4 regions of the Shinella sp. M27 genome follow, and region 2 is predicted to be linked to each of the others. Evidence: riboswitches for the same ligand, from Rfam matches in the RefSeq annotation. Region 2 holds a riboswitch; each other region holds the start of a gene.
The links. A riboswitch is a leader RNA that binds a small molecule or an ion and turns the genes downstream of it on or off. The one in region 2 is predicted to bind cobalamin.
Positions count from the first base shown of each region.

Region 1: another riboswitch for cobalamin. It lies ahead of ACOZK4_RS20330 (CbtB domain-containing protein); the one in region 2 lies ahead of ACOZK4_RS10160 (aromatic ring-hydroxylating oxygenase subunit alpha).
Region 3: another riboswitch for cobalamin. It lies ahead of ACOZK4_RS01970 (hypothetical protein); the one in region 2 lies ahead of ACOZK4_RS10160 (aromatic ring-hydroxylating oxygenase subunit alpha).
Region 4: another riboswitch for cobalamin. It lies ahead of bluB (5,6-dimethylbenzimidazole synthase); the one in region 2 lies ahead of ACOZK4_RS10160 (aromatic ring-hydroxylating oxygenase subunit alpha).

Region 1 is NZ_JBLZPK010000057.1:76,643-80,849, forward strand. It holds gene cobW (cobalamin biosynthesis protein CobW) at 1-986, opposite strand, end outside; gene cobU (bifunctional adenosylcobinamide kinase/adenosylcobinamide-phosphate guanylyltransferase) at 991-1,515, opposite strand; gene ACOZK4_RS20325 (CbtA family protein) at 1,517-2,302, opposite strand; gene ACOZK4_RS20330 (CbtB domain-containing protein) at 2,315-2,491, opposite strand; cobalamin riboswitch at 2,537-2,902, opposite strand; gene ACOZK4_RS20335 (peptidoglycan-binding domain-containing protein) at 2,982-4,207, opposite strand, start outside.
Region 2 is NZ_JBLZPK010000027.1:69,541-73,747, reverse strand. It holds gene ACOZK4_RS10170 (diguanylate cyclase domain-containing protein) at 1-567, shown strand, start outside; gene ACOZK4_RS10165 (DUF6656 family protein) at 626-1,240, opposite strand; cobalamin riboswitch at 1,554-1,762, shown strand; gene ACOZK4_RS10160 (aromatic ring-hydroxylating oxygenase subunit alpha) at 1,868-3,109, shown strand; gene ACOZK4_RS10155 (2Fe-2S iron-sulfur cluster-binding protein) at 3,111-4,207, shown strand, end outside.
Region 3 is NZ_JBLZPK010000007.1:164,508-168,714, reverse strand. It holds gene ACOZK4_RS01975 (GH36-type glycosyl hydrolase domain-containing protein) at 1-1,274, opposite strand, end outside; cobalamin riboswitch at 1,683-1,899, shown strand; gene ACOZK4_RS01970 (hypothetical protein) at 2,002-2,217, shown strand; gene metH (methionine synthase) at 2,303-4,207, shown strand, end outside.
Region 4 is NZ_JBLZPK010000059.1:50,362-54,568, reverse strand. It holds gene ACOZK4_RS21200 (DUF2865 domain-containing protein) at 1-982, shown strand, start outside; gene bluB (5,6-dimethylbenzimidazole synthase) at 989-1,675, opposite strand; cobalamin riboswitch at 1,721-1,941, opposite strand; gene ACOZK4_RS21190 (diguanylate cyclase domain-containing protein) at 2,008-3,474, opposite strand; gene ACOZK4_RS21185 (TolB family protein) at 3,645-4,207, opposite strand, start outside.

The DNA of each region.
Region 1 (4,207 bases), on a different contig from region 2:
ACGAGGCGGGTGCCGCGGGTCTCACCGGCGGCCCAGGCGCGTTCGAAGTAATTGTCGATACGCGTGCCGACGGCCTGGATGAGCAGGCGCAGCGGCTTGCCGGGCACATCGGCAAAGCCCTTGACGCGCAGCACGTCATGTTCGGCGATCACGCCCTTCAGGCGCTCGATGAAGGCGGCAGGCTCGGCAATCGCCGGCAGTTCCACGACGAAGCTGTCGAACTCGTCGTGATCGTGCTCCTCGCCGTTCTCGTGCTCCAGCTCGTGGTGCGACTTGCGGTTGGCGATATCGTCCTCCGTGCCGACGCCGAGGCCGAGCAGGACGGCGGCGGCGACTTCGCCGTTCTTCGCCTCGATCATCGAGGGCTTGCGGGCGATGCGGGAGGCGACTTCGTCACGCACCGCAAGCACACCGGCGGCGTCGAGAAGATCCGTCTTGTTGAGGACGATCAGATCGGCGGCGGTGAGCTGGTCTTCGAAGAGTTCTTCCAGCGGGCTTTCGTGGTCGAGATTGTCGTCCTCGACACGCAGCGCGTCCACTTTGTCATGGTCGTCGGCAAAACGGCCGGCGGCGACGGCGGCGCTGTCGACGACGGTGATGACGCCATCGACCGTGACCTGCGTCTTGATTTCCGGCCAGTTGAAGGCGGCGATCAGCGGCTGCGGCAGCGCAAGGCCCGAGGTCTCGATGACGATATGGTCGGGACGGTTTTCGCGCTCCAGGAGCTTCGTCATGGTGGGGATGAAGTCATCGGCGACGGTGCAGCAGATGCAGCCGTTGGTGAGTTCGATGATGTCGTCCTCGGTGCAGGCCTCAACGCCGCAGCCCTTCAGCACGTCGCCATCGACGCCGAGATCGCCGAATTCGTTGATGATGAGCGCGATGCGCTTGCCGCCGGCATTCTGCAGCAGGTTGCGGATCATCGTCGTCTTGCCCGCCCCGAGGAAGCCGGTGATGACGGTGGCGGGGATCTTCTGTTGCAGCATAGGCTCAACCCTTCATTTTCAGCGGCAGTCCGGCCGCGATAAAATAGACTTCCGGTACGAGGGCCGCGAACTGCTGGTGCAGCCGCCCGGCATGGTCGCGAAAGTCACGCGCCATGCGATTTTCCGGCACGATGCCGAGGCCGACTTCGTTCGATACGAAGACCAGCCGGCCCGGCGCCTCTTTGACGACCGACAAAAGGCCGGCGAATTCCTGTGCGATGTCCCGCTCCTCCAGCATCAGATTGGTGAGCCAAAGCGTCAGGCAATCGACGAGGACCGCACGATCCTCGCGCGCCACATCCTTGATGCAGGCCGCCAGCGCAAGCGGTTCCTCGTGCGTTTCCCAGCCTTTTCCGCGATCTTCCCGGTGTTTGGCGATGCGTTCGCGCATCTCGTAATCCCAGGCGCGGCCGGTGGCGATATAATGACGCGAAAGGCCGGTCTCGGCGACCAGCCTTTCGGCGAAAGCGGACTTTCCGGAACGCGCACCGCCCAGAACCAGGACGGCTCCGGGCGATGTCTGTTTCATATCAGGCTGCCCTGGCGATCTTCTCGTTCGCAAAGCCGAGCGAGAGGCCGAGCACGATCCAGAAGAACAGCGTCGTGGCGAGTGCCGCGACGGCGAATTCCGCGCCGAGAACGGCCGGAACGTTGCTGGAAATGTCGGACGGCTGCGGCGCGCCATAGACCTGCGGGGCGGCGAGAAGCACGACACCGGCAACCTTGGAGACGATGCCCGGCTTCAGGAACAGCAGATAGAGACCAGCCGCCGAAAGGGCGACCGTCGCAACCCACCAGATCTGGCGCTGCGTGAGATCGGCAGCCGGGAAGCCCGGAAGCTCCGGCGGCAGGCCTATGGCCGGCAGCATATGCACGGCAAGCCAGCCGGCAGCACCCCACAGCGCACCGTTGGCAACGGTGATCGGATTGCCCGAAACGAGGCTGAAACCGGCGAGCAGCAGGGCAAAGCCGGTGCCCGTGACGAGGTTTGCCAGAAGCGTGCCGGAGAAGCGGCTCATGCCGAACATGATGCCGCCCTCCTCGTGGTCCTCGCCCTCATGGGCATAGGCAACCGAGATCGGCGACAAGGCGGAGGCGACGTCGAGGATCACGGCACCGAGCGAGGAATGCTCCTGCGTCGTGGCAGCACCATCTGATGTCGCGGGCGTGGTGCCCTCGCCGGCCGGGGCGGCTTCACCCTCGAACTCTTCGGCGTGCAGAATCAACGGCACGACTCGGGCCTCCTGGGCGGCCGTCATGAGCACGCCGGAGAACAGCCCGGCCACCAGGGCGGCCAGGAGATAACGAACGATCATGTTGAGAACTCCTTAGTGGCAGGGAAAGCCGTAGGAGTGACGCGTGTCGTGTGCCGTGTCGTGCAGCACGGCCGAATTCGCAAGGCCGGCGCCGAAGACGAGGAAGGCGCCGAGCAGCAGGGCGAAAACGCCGGCAACGAGACGATCGTTTGCGGAAAGGACAACAGAAGACGTGGTAGAAACAGCCATGACAACCTCCGTGCAGGCAGCGGGGAAAATTCCCCTGGGCGGGCGATATGCCCTCATTGTCTGGCAGGTCTCCTGGCTCGCAGCGTCCGGCGCGTCAGCGCCTCCGGGTCACCCTCGCCTTCCCAGGTTTTCCGGCAATCACGAGAGGCGGACGATTCGTAGAAAAAGAGGCGTCCAACCCCGGCTATCGTGATGCCACCCAGTGGCTTTTCCGGCTGGTCATCTTTTCGCGACTACAGGCACCATTGCCCTTTGCCGCAAAAATCCCCCCGTCCGGATGGGCGTCCCTCGCTACTCTACAGTCGCGGGGTCGGCCGTGATTGCAGCGCCCTGATTGGGTCCACCGCGTCACATTCCCATTTACTCCCCGGTCCGTTTCCGGACCAAGGAACCATCCAATATCGCTGATGATTATGCTTCCCGCTCCGGGAAGTCAATCGACCGGCAGCGGCATGGCCTGTGCCAAAACCGCCGTCCGGCCGTCGCAAACTCAATAGCCGGGGATGATCACCACGCCGCCGCCATCGTTGTAATAGCCGTCGTCGCGATAGTAGGGGCCGTCATAGTAGCCATCGACGGGGCCTTCCAGCACGTCGTAGTCGCGCTGCTGGTAGCGACGCTGGCGATTCTGTCGGGCCTGCCGCGTCTCGGCATATTGTGCGGCTTCGCGCAGTGCGCGGAACTGCTGGCGCGACAGGTAGCCGTCCGCGCGATAGCCGGACGCGCCCTGCCAGGCGGCGATGGCCGCACGAGAGCGCGGACCGAAGACGCCGTCGGCACCATAGGTGTTGTAGCCGAGCAGGCTCAGGTAGCGCTGGGCCTGGGCGCGAACGGAGCGATCCATATAGGTCTCGCGCGGATCGACGACCGGCTCGGCCTTGCGCGTGGCGTCGGCGGTTGCCGCGTCCTCGTCCATCTGCGTTTCCGGCTTGGCGCTCAGGGCGGCGATGCGCTTGCGGGCGTCATCGACATAGCGACCCTGGGGATACTGGTAGAGATAGTCCTTGTAAGCCTTCTCCGAACCATCGGCGACAGCGCCCTGGAATGTCTTGTCTTCCGCACGTTTTGCGGCCTCCGCCTCTTCGACGGCGCGCGCGCCATTGTCGTTGTCGGCGTCCTGCGGCGCGTTTTCACGCGCAGCCGTCGCATCATCTGCGCTATCGGCCGGTTCCTGGCTATCCGCGGGCTTCTGAGCAGCGGCGGCCTCTTCGGCGCGCTTCTCTGCCTCATCGGCAAGACGCGCGGCTTCCGCGGCCTTGGCTTCGGCATCGGCCGCCGCCTTGGCAGCCTCGGCCTTCAGGCGTTCGACTTCCGCAGCCTTCTCTTCGGCGAGCTTGCGGGCAGCGGCGGCCTCCTCCTCGATCTTGGCCTTTTCGGCGGCGGCAACCTTTTCCGCCTCGATGCGCTTGGCCTCGGCTTCCTGACGGGCGGCCGCCTCCTCTTCGGCACGGGCCTTCTCAGCCGCAGCAGCCTCTTCGGCCTTCTGGCGATCCGCCTCGGCCTTCAAGCGTGCGGCCTCTTCAGCCTTGGCCTTCTCAGCGGCGGCGGCCGCTTCCGCCTTCAGGCGCTCGGCTTCGGCCGCCTGCTTTTCGCCAACCGCACGGGCTTCCGCTTCCTTCTGCTCGGCTTCCGCCTTCAGGCGGGCAGCCTCTTCAGCCTTTGCTTTTTCCGCCGCAGCGGCTTCAACCTTGGCCTTTTCTTCCGCCGCAGCCTTTT
Region 2 (4,207 bases):
GAGATGGTGGAATTCGAGGCGATGAAATTCGTCGATCCGCCGACCAAGCTCGGCAATCGCCGCGCCTTCAACAAGGCGCTCGCCCGCGTCTATGCGAACCCCTCCCTGCCGATGCTCTGCGGCGTCGTCGTGGCGGAAGTGGACGCCGAACGCCGCTTCTCGCCGGCCCAGATAGAGGCGCTGTCCGACCATCTCGTGACCTTCTACGGCGGCCTGATCCGCCAGGCCTTCCCGTCAAACGACCTCGCCGTGCGTTTCGACGGCCTGCGCTTCGGTTTCCTGTTCAACACTTCGGATGAGGGGGAGGTGGAGCGGCTGATCGATCTGCTGCGCGCCGCCTTCCAGACGGTGGCGCTGCGCGATCCGCGCACCAACCGCAATCTCGGCCATCTTACCCTGTCGGCCGGTGTCTGCATGTCGGATCGCGCCGACAGCGCGCTCGACCTGTCCTCGGCCTGCGAGCGGGCTCTCCTTGAAGCCAAGGCCTCCGGCGGCGACCAGATCGTCGTCTACGGCCGCGGCGACGAGGTGCCGGCGGGCAAGGAGTGGATGCTGTACAGGGCGTGAGAAGCCGTTCCAGCAAAAGGGTGAAGCGGGTTTGCGTCCGGAATTGCGTTCGGGAAACTTAAAGCGCGCTGATGATCTTGCGCAGCGCCTCGTTGCGGGCGCCGAGCATCAGTACGTTCTTCATGGCGAGCTTGGGATCATCCGTGCGGAAGATCACGCCGTTGCCGCGCACCTTGCGATCGATCGTCAGGCGGCCTTCGTGGTCCGTCGGCGTGATGGCGACGGCGAAATACATGCGGCTCTGCTTTTTCGAAATGCCGGCGAAGAACTGCTCTTCCTCGCCGATTTCGGCAAAGAAATTGGCCATGTAGAAGGCCCATTGCACGTTCTGGAAATCCGCGAAACTCGAATTGGCCACCGTGATGTGGCAATAGCCGAGGTGCGGCGTTTCCGTAAGCGTGCGGTGGAAGATCAGTTTCGGGAACTGGATCGAGCGGTGAAAACCGTTGATGCGGTCGTGGGTAACGGTGCCGGCGCGTTCCAGCTTGCGGCCGGTGCGTTCGGCCACCTCGGCATAGGAGAGGTAGCGCTTTTCGCTCGGGCTCCAGTTGTCGGGGGTGCGGTCGATGCGGCCGGTGCGCAGGAATTCCGTGTGCACGGCGGATTTCGGCGGGTTCTCGCGCTTGTAGGCGACGGCGTCGTAATAGCGAAACTTCGTCTGCTGTTGCTGCACGCCCAGCACTCCCTGCTCGCGTGGCGCTTTGCGCGCACGCCCTGATGGCGGAAGTTTATGGAAACGCCGTTAAGCATTCCTTTCCGTCCGGACCCTCAATCCTTGCAGGGCGGTTTCGATGGTCGCAATATGACAAGCTGCCGCTTTGCTCATCCCCGTGCCCATTCTCGCGCCAATTCGTGCGATTAAAAGGCATATTATATTGATATATATCGATAAATATCAGAGATAGAAGCGGCTCACTCATTTTTTGATTGTCGTCAAATCATGAAGGCGCGTCGTTTTTTGACATGTCGGCCGGCGATTCTTGCGGTTAGATAAAGACACTCAAGGTGTCGCCTTCTAGGGAGGGCGAAGAATTGGGAAGCCGGTTGAAATCCGGCGCTGCCCCCGCAACGGTGTTGGAGCAAAAGCGGCAAAAAGCCACTGGACGGAAGTCTGGGAAGGCGCCGTGTCGGTCGCAGGCTCTGTCCTGCATGGCCACTCCTCAGCCCGGAAACCAGCCTGGAGAAAAGATCGTGACTGGCTGCGGCGGGCGGCCGGGAAGCGTGCACGCCGGGCGTTTTCACGCCTGGATGCCGTCTCCTCCGTGCGCCTCATCCCCAAACTGGACCTATGAGGATTGCCATGGATATCCGCAGCGACGTGCTCCGCAAGCTCAAGAACCGGCGTGAAGGCCACAGCCTCGAACAGGCCTTCTACATCGACCCCGACCACTACAAGCTCGACATGGAGACGATCTGGTATCGCGACTGGCTGTTCATCGGCCATGACTGCGAAATCCCTAAGGCCGGCAACTATTTCACTGTGCAGGTCGGCGATTATCCCGTCGTCATCACCCGCGACCGCTCGGGCACGATCCGCGCGCTGCACAATTCCTGCCGCCACCGCGGCTCGCGTGTCTGCACCCAGCACAAGGGCACCTCGGCCAAGCTCGTCTGTCCCTATCACCAGTGGACCTACGAGCTCGACGGCTCGCTGCTTTTTGCCCGCCACATGGCTGAGGATTTCGACAGGACGCAGCACAGCCTGAAACCGATCCATTGCGAGACCCTCGGCGGCTACATCTTCATCTGCCTCGCCGACGAGGCCCCGGATTTCTCCGCCTTCCGTGCCACTGCCGAACCCTATCTTGCGCGCCACCGGCTCGGCGAAACCAAGGTCGCCTTCGAGAGCACGATCATCGAGAAGGGCAACTGGAAGCTCGTCTGGGAAAACAACCGCGAGTGCTATCACTGCGCCGCCAACCATCCCGAACTCTGCCGCACCTATCCGGAAGCGCCGACGGCGACGGGCGTGCAGGGTGCTAAGGACGATCCCGTTATCGCCGCGCATTGGGCGAAATGCGAGGCCTCCGGCCTGCCGAGTGAATTCCGGATGTCGCCGACCGGCCAGTTCCGCGCGGCCCGCATGCCGCTCATCCAGGATGCCGAGAGCTACACCATGTCCGGTGCGCGCGCCGTCCAGCGCCCGCTGTCGAACGACGTCTCGGAAAGCGGTATCGGCACGCTGCTGCTCTTCCACTATCCGACGACGTGGAACCATGTGCTGGCCGATCATGCTATTACCTTCCGCGTCCTGCCGCTCGGCCCGGAGCTGACGCAGGTCACGACCAAGTGGCTGGTCAACAAGGATGCCGTCGAGGGTGCCGATTACCGGCTCGACGAGCTCACCCATGTCTGGACCGAGACCAACGACCAGGACCGCCAGATCGTCGAGGAAAACGCCTTCGGCATTCGCTCGCCGGCTTACCAGCCCGGCCCCTATTCCCCGGAGGACGAGGGCGGCGTCATGCAGTTCGTCGAATGGTATTCGAATTTCATGATCGACCGGCTGGACAACAAGCAACCGATGTCGCGGGTGGCCTGACATGACGATTTCGAGCCATTTCCGCCATTTCGACGAACTTCACCCCTGGCATGATCGCCATAACCTCTTGGAATGCATCGCGGCAACCGTGGAGACGGCCGACGTGATGACCTTCACCTTCAGTTCCGATCAGAAGAACTGGTTCCGCTATCTGCCGGGCCAGTTCGTCACGCTGGAACTGCCGGTGTCGCCGGACGAGCCCGTGATGCGCACCTACACGCTCTCCTCGACACCCTCGCGGCCCTTCTCCGTCGCCGTGACGGTGAAGGCGCAGAAGAACTCGATCGGCACGCGCTGGATGTTCGATCATCTACGCCCCGGCATGAAGCTGAAGGCCTTCGGGCCGCTCGGCGATTTCTCCTTCGTGCGCTATTCGGCGGAAAAATACCTGTTCATCTCGGCCGGCTCCGGTGTGACGCCGATGATGTCGATGACGCGTTGGATGGCGGATTGCGCGCCGCAATCCAACGTCGCCTTCGTCTCCTGCGCCCGTAAGCCGGAGGACCTGCTGTTCAAGCCGGAACTCGAATGTCTGGCCGCCCAGATGCCGAACCTCGCGCTCGGCTTCGTCGTGGAAGGCCACAATCCGCGCGACGGCTGGCACGGTCTGCGCGGCCGTATCGATGCCGCGCGTCTCTCGCTGCTCGCGCCCGATTTCCGCGAGCGCACCGTCTTCTGCTGCGGCCCGGAACCCTTCATGCGCGGCGTCAAGGACATGTTGAAAGTCTGCGGCTTCGACATGAACCGTTACCACGAGGAAAGCTTCCAGCCGGCCAATGCGCCCGCGCCGGAAGAGATCGCCATCCGTGCCGGTGCCGGCGAACAAGCGGCCGACGTCAACGCCATCTCGACCGTCACCTTCACCATGGCCGGCAAGGATGCCCAATGCCCGCCCGGCCAGACGATCCTGCAGACAGCCCGCGCCGCCGGCGTGCGCATCGGCGCCGCCTGCGAGGGTGGCCTCTGCGGCACCTGCCGGGTCATGAAGGTCTCGGGTGAAGTCGAGATGCACCATAATGGCGGCATTCTCGATGACGAGATCGAGGAAGGCTACATCCTCGCCTGCTGCTCGCGGCCGATCGGGGATGTACAGATCGA
Region 3 (4,207 bases), on a different contig from region 2:
GCGATCATCGCGAGCAGCGTCAGCAGGATATTCGGCCCGGCAATGGCGAACCAGTCGAGCTTGCGGCCGAAGCGCACGATGCGCTGCACGATGGAGGGACGGTAACCGATACGCTTTTCGAGCTGCTTGCGCTTCTTGCCGACGAGGAAGGCGGCGACATTGGCCTTGTAGTCGAGGTCCTCGACATGGGCGGCCGCATCTTCCGCCGTCATGGCAAGCGCGATCTCGGTGACTTCAAGCTCCGTCTTGCCGGAGCGGCGGGCGAAACGCTCGATCGTGTTGCGGTACTTGTTGCGCGAGCCGAAATCGAGGTCGGAATAGTCCGAGCCCTGGCGCAGCGCGTCGTCGAGGCGGCTGACGCTCTCGAACCAGACGGGCCATTCGGTGTCGTCGACGGTGCGCAGGCTCTTGATGAGCGAGCTCATCGTCGCATTGCCGGAGGACAGGCGGTTGTTTTCCGAGACGATCAGCTCTTCGAGATCACTGCCGCGGCTCTCGATCTTGCGCTCCAGCCACTGGATCACCACACCGGATGCCTGCAGGCCATCCCGCAGCCGGTAGAGCAGCTGCGTGACGAAGGTGTTGTCCTCGACGAAGTTCTCGATCGAGCGCAGATACTGGATGCTCTTTTCGGGATCGTTCAGGCGCACCAGCTCATCGGCGACGTCATTGGCCTTGAAGCGCATCTTGCGGGAGCGCTCGACACGGCTGGAGATGCGGCGCAGGTTTTCGAGCAGCACGAAGCGGATGAAGGATGGCAGCGCCCAGAGTTCACCAATCTTCAGCGCATCGATCTTCTGGAAACCCTGCACGAAGGCCGTCAGGCTTTCATGCGAGATGTTGCTCTGGGTGTGCGCGACGTAGAGCCAGGCCAGCACCAGAGTGCGCGGCACCGCCTGCCCGTCGATCTCGACGGTCGGCAGCTGGCGGTAAAAGCGGCGCGGGAAATCGCGGCGGACCTCCTGGATGGCCTCTTCGATGACGTAATAATTATCGAGCAGCCATTCGGCGGCGGGCGTGATCTGCGCGCCCGACTCCACGTCCTTGGCCGTCGCCTGATAGACGCGGAAGATTTCCTTCTCGTTTTCCTTGTGCCGGGCGCGGAATTCGAAGGGCCGGAAACCGGGCAGCGGCGCAATCTTGTCGCGCGCCAGAGCCTCGCCGCACTCGGCCAGCTCCTCCAGCGTCAGATAGGTGGCGCGGATCGAATCGTTATAGTCGATCTGCTTGGCGTCTGCGTCGCGGGCGGCGTGCGGCGTATTGTGAAGGGACATATTTCTTAATCTGGATCCGGCCATGTTGAACCATCCGGCAAAGGCCTGTGCGCCGGAGGGTTTTTTGCGGGCAGGTTTCGTCTCTGTGCCGCGATCAGCCATGACACCATGCGACGCCCCCATGGCGCTGACGGAAAGAACATGGCTCAGGCGACACGCTGATTGGCATCCTGGCCGCGTGGTGCATGAAAACGGCATTTTTTAGCCGTAAGGACAGAGACTTGCAACATCTCAGCGTGTCGGGATGGCTCTGCATTGGCCCTCATCTGCAGTTTTGGTGAATCACGCCCTCGCCGGCGAGACGAGCGAGGGGCAGGAGGCAGGCGGAAGCCCAAATGCATTGCTGAGAAAAAAGTTCCGGGCCTGTGCATCGTGTTCCCGCATCCTTGACTTGCTTACCGCGTCACGCCAGTCTCCGGCCGTCAGGGTCTTCCGAGTCGCATGCGGCTCGGAGGCTAAGAGGGAAGCCGGTGCGATGCTCCAAGGAGGATCAAGACCGGCGCTGCCCCCGCAACTGTGAACGGCGAGCCGATGTCGCTCCATGCCACTGGTGTGAACCACCGGGAAGGCGAGACAAAGGCAATGACCCGCAAGCCAGGAGACCTGCCCTGACACGTCTGTAACGTCCATGGGCGGGGTGTCCCAAGGGTGCGCTTGTTGTCACCTTTGGGTGAAATTCCAGCAGCGTGCGTCCGGTCATCCCCCAATTTTCGATTGGGGAAAAAGAATGTATCAATTCACCGATATCCAGCCGTCCGGTACCGGCAAGCCGGAATCCGTCTTCATCTCCTGGCTGCTCTGGCAGCCGCGCGGCGCCGATCTTCCGGTCGAGGCGCTGAAGGAGGTGGACAAGCTTGCCCGTTGCCAAAGCGCCGACCCTGACATCATCCGCCTCAAGGCGCTGTTCGCCTCGCTTGCCGGGGCGAATGGACCGATGCACTAGGGCCAAACCACATAAAGATATATTGACATAAAGATATCTTTATGTGAACTCCGATGCAGACGATACTGCATCGGAGGGTTTCCCCATGGCCACCACTTCCCACCTGGACGACCTGTTCGGCCCCGAACAGCCGAAGCGGGACGGTCGCGAGATCCGCGCCGCCCTCGAAGCCGCCGCCCGCGAACGCATTCTCGTGCTCGACGGCGCCATGGGCACGGAAATCCAGACGCTGAAGCTGCTCGAGGACGATTTCCGCGGCGACCGTTTCGGCGATTGCGCCTGCCACCAGCAGGGCAACAACGATCTGCTGACGCTGACCCAGCCCGGCGCCATCGAGGACATCCACTATCGCTACGCGCTCGCCGGCGCCGATATTTTGGAAACCAACACCTTCTCCTCCACCACCATCGCCCAGGCGGACTATGGCATGGAGGACATGGTCTATGAGCTGAACCGCGACGGCGCGCGCCTTGCCCGCCGCGCCGGCCTGCGTGCCCAGCAAAAGGACGGCCGACGCCGCTTCGTCGCCGGTGCGCTCGGCCCGACCAACCGCACCGCCTCCATCTCGCCCGACGTCAACAATCCCGGCTACCGTGCCGTGACCTTCGACGATCTCAGGATCGCCTATGCCGAACAGCTGCGCGGCCTCATCGACGGCGGTGCCGACATCATCCTGATCGAGACGATCTTCGACACGCTGAACGCCAAGGCCGCGATCTTCGCCACGCGCGAGGTCTTCGAGGAAAAGGGCATCGAGTTGCCCGTCATGATCTCCGGCACCATCACCGACCTCTCCGGCCGCACCCTTTCCGGCCAGACGCCGGAGGCCTTCTGGAATTCGGTGCGCCACGCCGACCCCTTCTCCATCGGCCTCAACTGCGCGCTCGGCGCCAATGCCATGCGCGCCCACCTCGCCGAGATTTCCTCCGTGGCGCAAACCTTCGTCTGCGCCTATCCGAATGCCGGCCTGCCGAATGCCTTTGGCCAGTATGACGAGACGCCGGACGAGATGGCCGCCCAGATCGAAGGGTTCATGCGCGATGGGCTGGTCAATATCGTCGGCGGCTGCTGCGGTTCGACGCCGGACCATATCCGCGCCATCGCCGAAGCCGCCGCGCGCCACAAGCCGCGCGCCATCCCCGACATTCCACGCCACATGCGCCTCTCCGGCCTCGAACCCTTCACGCTGACCGAAGCCATTCCCTTCGTGAATGTCGGCGAGCGCACCAACGTCACCGGCTCGGCGAAATTCCGCAAGCTGATCACGGCGGGCGACTACGCGGCCGCTCTCGACGTCGCCCGCGATCAGGTGGCGAACGGCGCGCAGATCATCGACATCAACATGGACGAAGGCCTCATCGATTCCGCCAAGGCGATGGTGGAATATCTCAACCTCATCGCCGCCGAGCCCGATATCGCCCGTGTTCCCGTGATGATCGACTCATCCAAATGGGAAGTGATCGAGGCCGGCCTGAAATGCGTGCAGGGCAAGCCGCTGGTCAATTCCATCTCGCTGAAGGAGGGTGAAGAGGCCTTTCTGCAACATGCGAAGCTCGTGCGCGCCTATGGTGCGGCGGTGGTCGTCATGGCCTTCGACGAGAAAGGCCAGGCCGATACGAAGGCGCGCAAAGTGGAAATCTGCACGCGCGCCTACACGCTGCTCACCGAAGTCGCCGGCCTTGCGCCGGAAGATATCGTCTTCGACCCGAACATCTTTGCCGTGGCGACCGGCATCGAGGAGCACGACAACTACGGCGTCGATTTCATCGAAGCGACCGCCGAGATCACCGCTACCCTCCCGCATGTCCATATCTCGGGCGGCGTCTCCAACCTCTCCTTCTCCTTCCGCGGCAACGAGCCAGTGCGCGAGGCGATGCACGCCGTCTTCCTCTACCACGCCATCCAGGCGGGCATGGACATGGGCATCGTCAATGCCGGCCAGCTCGCCGTCTATGACACGATCGAACCGGACCTGCGCGAGGCCTGCGAG
Region 4 (4,207 bases), on a different contig from region 2:
CGACACCACAAGCGCGCGCAAATATGCCGGCGCCATCGCCCGCCAGAATATCCAGCTGCGCAAGGCCAAGAGCGATCAGCGCCGCCTCGGCTGCTCGTCCGGCAGCATCACCGTCTTCGGCGGTGAGAACGAAGCGGCCTGCGATACGCTGGAAACGGTCATCGGCAAGATGGAGCGCAATCTCTATATCCTCGACCGCAAGCGCCGCGAATTTGCCGGCGGCACATCCTCGCAAGGGTCGCGGAACCGCCTTCTCGCCGCGCTGGAAACGAACGGCTGCAACGACGACGCGAAGGTGATGCCGATCGCCGCGACCGAAACCCTGCGCACCTTGCAGGACGATACGCGCACCCTGCCGCTGGGCACCATGCCTGAAGACAGCGGGCGATTGCAGCTGCGCTCGCTCGGTGGCAGCGCCGGCCATGGCAATCTGCGCACCGTCTGCGTGCGCACCTGCGACGGCGGCTTCTTCCCGATCTCGTCGGGCGCGACCCCGCTCGATTTCCGCCGCGACCAGAAGGTCTGCGCGATGATGTGCCCGGAAACCGAGACGCAGCTCTTCTACCAGTCGATGACACCGGGCCAGGAAACCGAACAGATGACGTCGACCGTCACCGGCCGGCCCTATCGCGATCTCGAGCACGCCTTCAGCTACCGGACCCGCGATCTCTCCAAAGCTGGCACCTGCGGCTGCAATCTCTCCGCCTATTACCAGGAGATGATCAAGCGCCAGAAGGCGATGAAGGGCGAGACCGTTAGTACGAGCGGGGGCACGACAGAGGAAGCCCTGCCGGAAACCGGCTCCATCACGACGATCACAACCCGGCATGACAAGCAGGAAACAGCAAAAACCCCTGCCAAGATCGAGGACCGTGACTACGATCCCACGCATAGCAAGGTGCGCACCGTCGGCCCCGCCTTCCTGCCGGAAAACGAGTCCGCCATCGATCTCGGCCGCCCGGCCGATGCCGGCGTCAACTGACCTGCTTTATGCAGTCGCCGGCCAACGCTCCTCGAACACCAACTCTTCCAGCGGCAGGCGCTGCCGCCATCCCTTCACCGCCAGTTCCGGCTCCGCATACAGCTGATCCACGAAGCCGACGCAGAGCCAGGCAACGATTTCGACATGCGCGGGAATGCCGAGAATGTCGCGGATATCGCTGTCATGGAAGATGCTGACCCAGCCGACGCCGACCCCTTCCGCCCGCGCCGCGAGCCAGAGGTTCTGCACGGCGCAGACCGTGGAATAGACGTCCATGCGTGGATTGTGCGTGCGGCCGAGCACCACCGTGCCGCCCCGCGTCGGATCGCAGGTCACACAGATCGACAGCGGCGCCTTCAGGATGCCTTCGAGCTTCAGCGCGCGGTATTGCGCCTGCCGCTCGCCTGAAAACATATCCGCCGCCTCGGCATTGGCCTTGAGGAAGGCGCCATGCACTGCACGGCGCGTTTCCTCGCCGCGTACCAGCAGGAAATTCCACGGCTGCATGAAGCCGACGGACGGCGCGCTGTGCGCGGCATGCAGCAGGCGGCCGACGAGATCGTCGGGCAAGGCATCGGGCAAGAACTGGTCACGCACGTCGCGGCGCGTTTCAATGGCACGATAGACGGCCTGCCTGTCCTCACATGGAAAGGCGCCCGCCCGGACGAGATCGTCCGAGAGTTCTGTTCGCATCGTCTTCTCCCCAACAATGCGTCCAACCTGCCGCCGTCCGCGCGGTTCGGTCTATCTCGCCAGGCCGGTCTTCTGACTTCGGTTCACGCGGCCCGCACCTGCCTTCCCGGTTCAAGAACCAGTGGCAAAAGCTTGAATCGATTCAAGCTTTGGAATGCACGCCATCCCCGTCACAGCGTTGGGCACGTTCCGGACCTGGATATTGCACCCGCACCGGATTCCCGATTCTCCCGCATGTCGCGGGCACCTGACTGAAAAGGATATGCGCACGGCTTTCGGGCACGATCAAGCCCGCCCGCGCCGCGCACCTGTCTCAGAGCGCCTCACAAGCATCAGGCAGCGCGCGCCGCACCCGCTTCGGCCACCGTGCCGGCATCGATATCGCCGGCGTGAACAGCGCGGTTGCGGCCGGCATGTTTGGCCGCATAGAGCGCGGCATCGGCCATCACCATGACGTCGTGTAGGCTGCCGCCGTGATCGGGGAACTGGGCAATGCCCGCGCTGCCGCCAATGAGCAGAAGCTGGCCGTCATAGGCGATCGGCACCTGCGCATCGAGGACCAGCGCCTCGGCAAGCGCCACGAGGTTTTCGCGGGAAAAATCGCCATTGAGAAGAATGGAGAATTCGTCGCCGCCGAGACGCGCCACCGAACCCTGCTTGCCTACACGATCGGAGAAGCGGCGGGCAACCGCCTGCAGCACGATATCGCCCGCCGCGTGGCCATGGCGGTCGTTGACCGCCTTGAACCTGTCGAGGTCGAGCGCGAGGATCGCGAAGGGCTTGCCGTTGCCCTTGGCGATGGTGCGGCGGACCTCCTCGTCGAAGCCGCTACGGTTTTTCAGCCCCGTCAGCGGATCGTGCCGGGCGAGGAAGGCGTTTTTCGCCTCGCTGCGCTGGAGCGCCCTGACCAGCGCGGAAAAGCGCAGGGTCACGAAGAGCATGACGCCGGCAAAGACCAGCACGAAAATCGCGATCTGCGGCAGGGCCGAGCGCCAGACGAAGGAGCCCGGCATGTTGGGCCGCCAGGAGGCGACCATCGGATTGTAAGCATCGCCGCCGACCGGCGTCATCACGAGGCCCGGCTCCTCGGTGACGATGGGCGTGAAGCCGAGATCGTGCACGCCGAGCCGCCGCTCGGCATTGGACAGCATCTTCTGCGACACCGGCTTGACGGTGATGAGCAGGGTCGGCTCCAGACGGCTTGCGGGAATATAGAGCGATTTCGGAACGACGGCCTGCACGACGACGATGCTCATGACGCGGTCGATGAGCCGCATGCCCGAGACATGTATTTCCGGCAGTGCCGGGGTCAGGAGATCGGGGTCCTCCTTGGCGCGCGCCACCTGCCAGCCACCCCGATCGGGCGACAGCGCCTCGCGATAGGCCCGCTCGGCGCGGCGGGTGAGATCGCTCATCCATTGCAGCTTTTCACGCGCCTTGCGGTCGGAAACCTTTTCGCCTCGATGCACGCCGAGGATTTTCTCACCATCCGGCGATGTCAGGATCATCCAGGAAAAGCCGAAGTCGGACCACATCCAGTCGCGCATCTGGTCGCGCACGAAATCGTCGTCCGGCATACCGTGGGCAAGCGCGTTGAAACTCTTGTCCCAGAAGGACAGCTGGCTCTGGTACTGCACCACCTGGTCGATCTGGTGGCTGAATTCGTTGCGGACCAGCGTGCGCTCGGTCTCGGCGACAAAACTGTCGGCGCGTTCGATGGCATAGTCGAGGACGAAGAAATTCGCCGCGCCGAAAAGCCCGACGATCATCACGGCCGCAGCGCGAATTGCGAAACTCACCCTTCGCCGTTTTCCCGTCCGGCCTTCTTCCGTCCTGCCCGTCATCGTCACCCCTGCCTGCCCCCGCCCGGTTCCGGGCATTGTTGAACAGAGGCTAATTGGCAGACCGCAAAATTCACTTAAACAGGCTGGTGAGCGAAAACTTAACGCATATGCACCACAAATTGTGATCAGACCGGCGCGTAACGCACAAAGGCGAATTCGCTGCCGTCCGGCGACCAGTTCGGCACGTTCATCGTGCCCTGCCCACCGAAAAGATCGAACAGAATCCGTGCGTTGCCGCCGTCCACGTCCATAAGGCGCAGCCGCACATCGAGATCGCGCGGATGATCGAAGACATCGCCGTCATAGGACAGCACAAGCAGGTGTTTCCCATCAGGCGACGGATGCGGAAACCAGTCGCCATAGGGGCTGTCGGTGATGCGGGTCGGCTCGGAACCGTCGGGACGCACCCGCCAGATCTGCATGTGGCCGGTGCGGCTGGAATTGAAATAGATCCATTCCCCATCCGCCGAATAATCCGGCCCGTCATTGCGCCCTTCTCCAAAAGTCAGCCGCTTTTCCTCACCCCCCGACACAGGAATCGTGTAGATATCGAAGACATCGTCGCGAATGCCGCAATAGGCGAGCGCCGCACCATCCGGCGACCAGCCGTGCCAATAGGACGGCAGGTTCGGCGTCACCAGCCTCGGAACGCCGCCCTCGACCGGCAGCACATAGATCGCAGACTTGC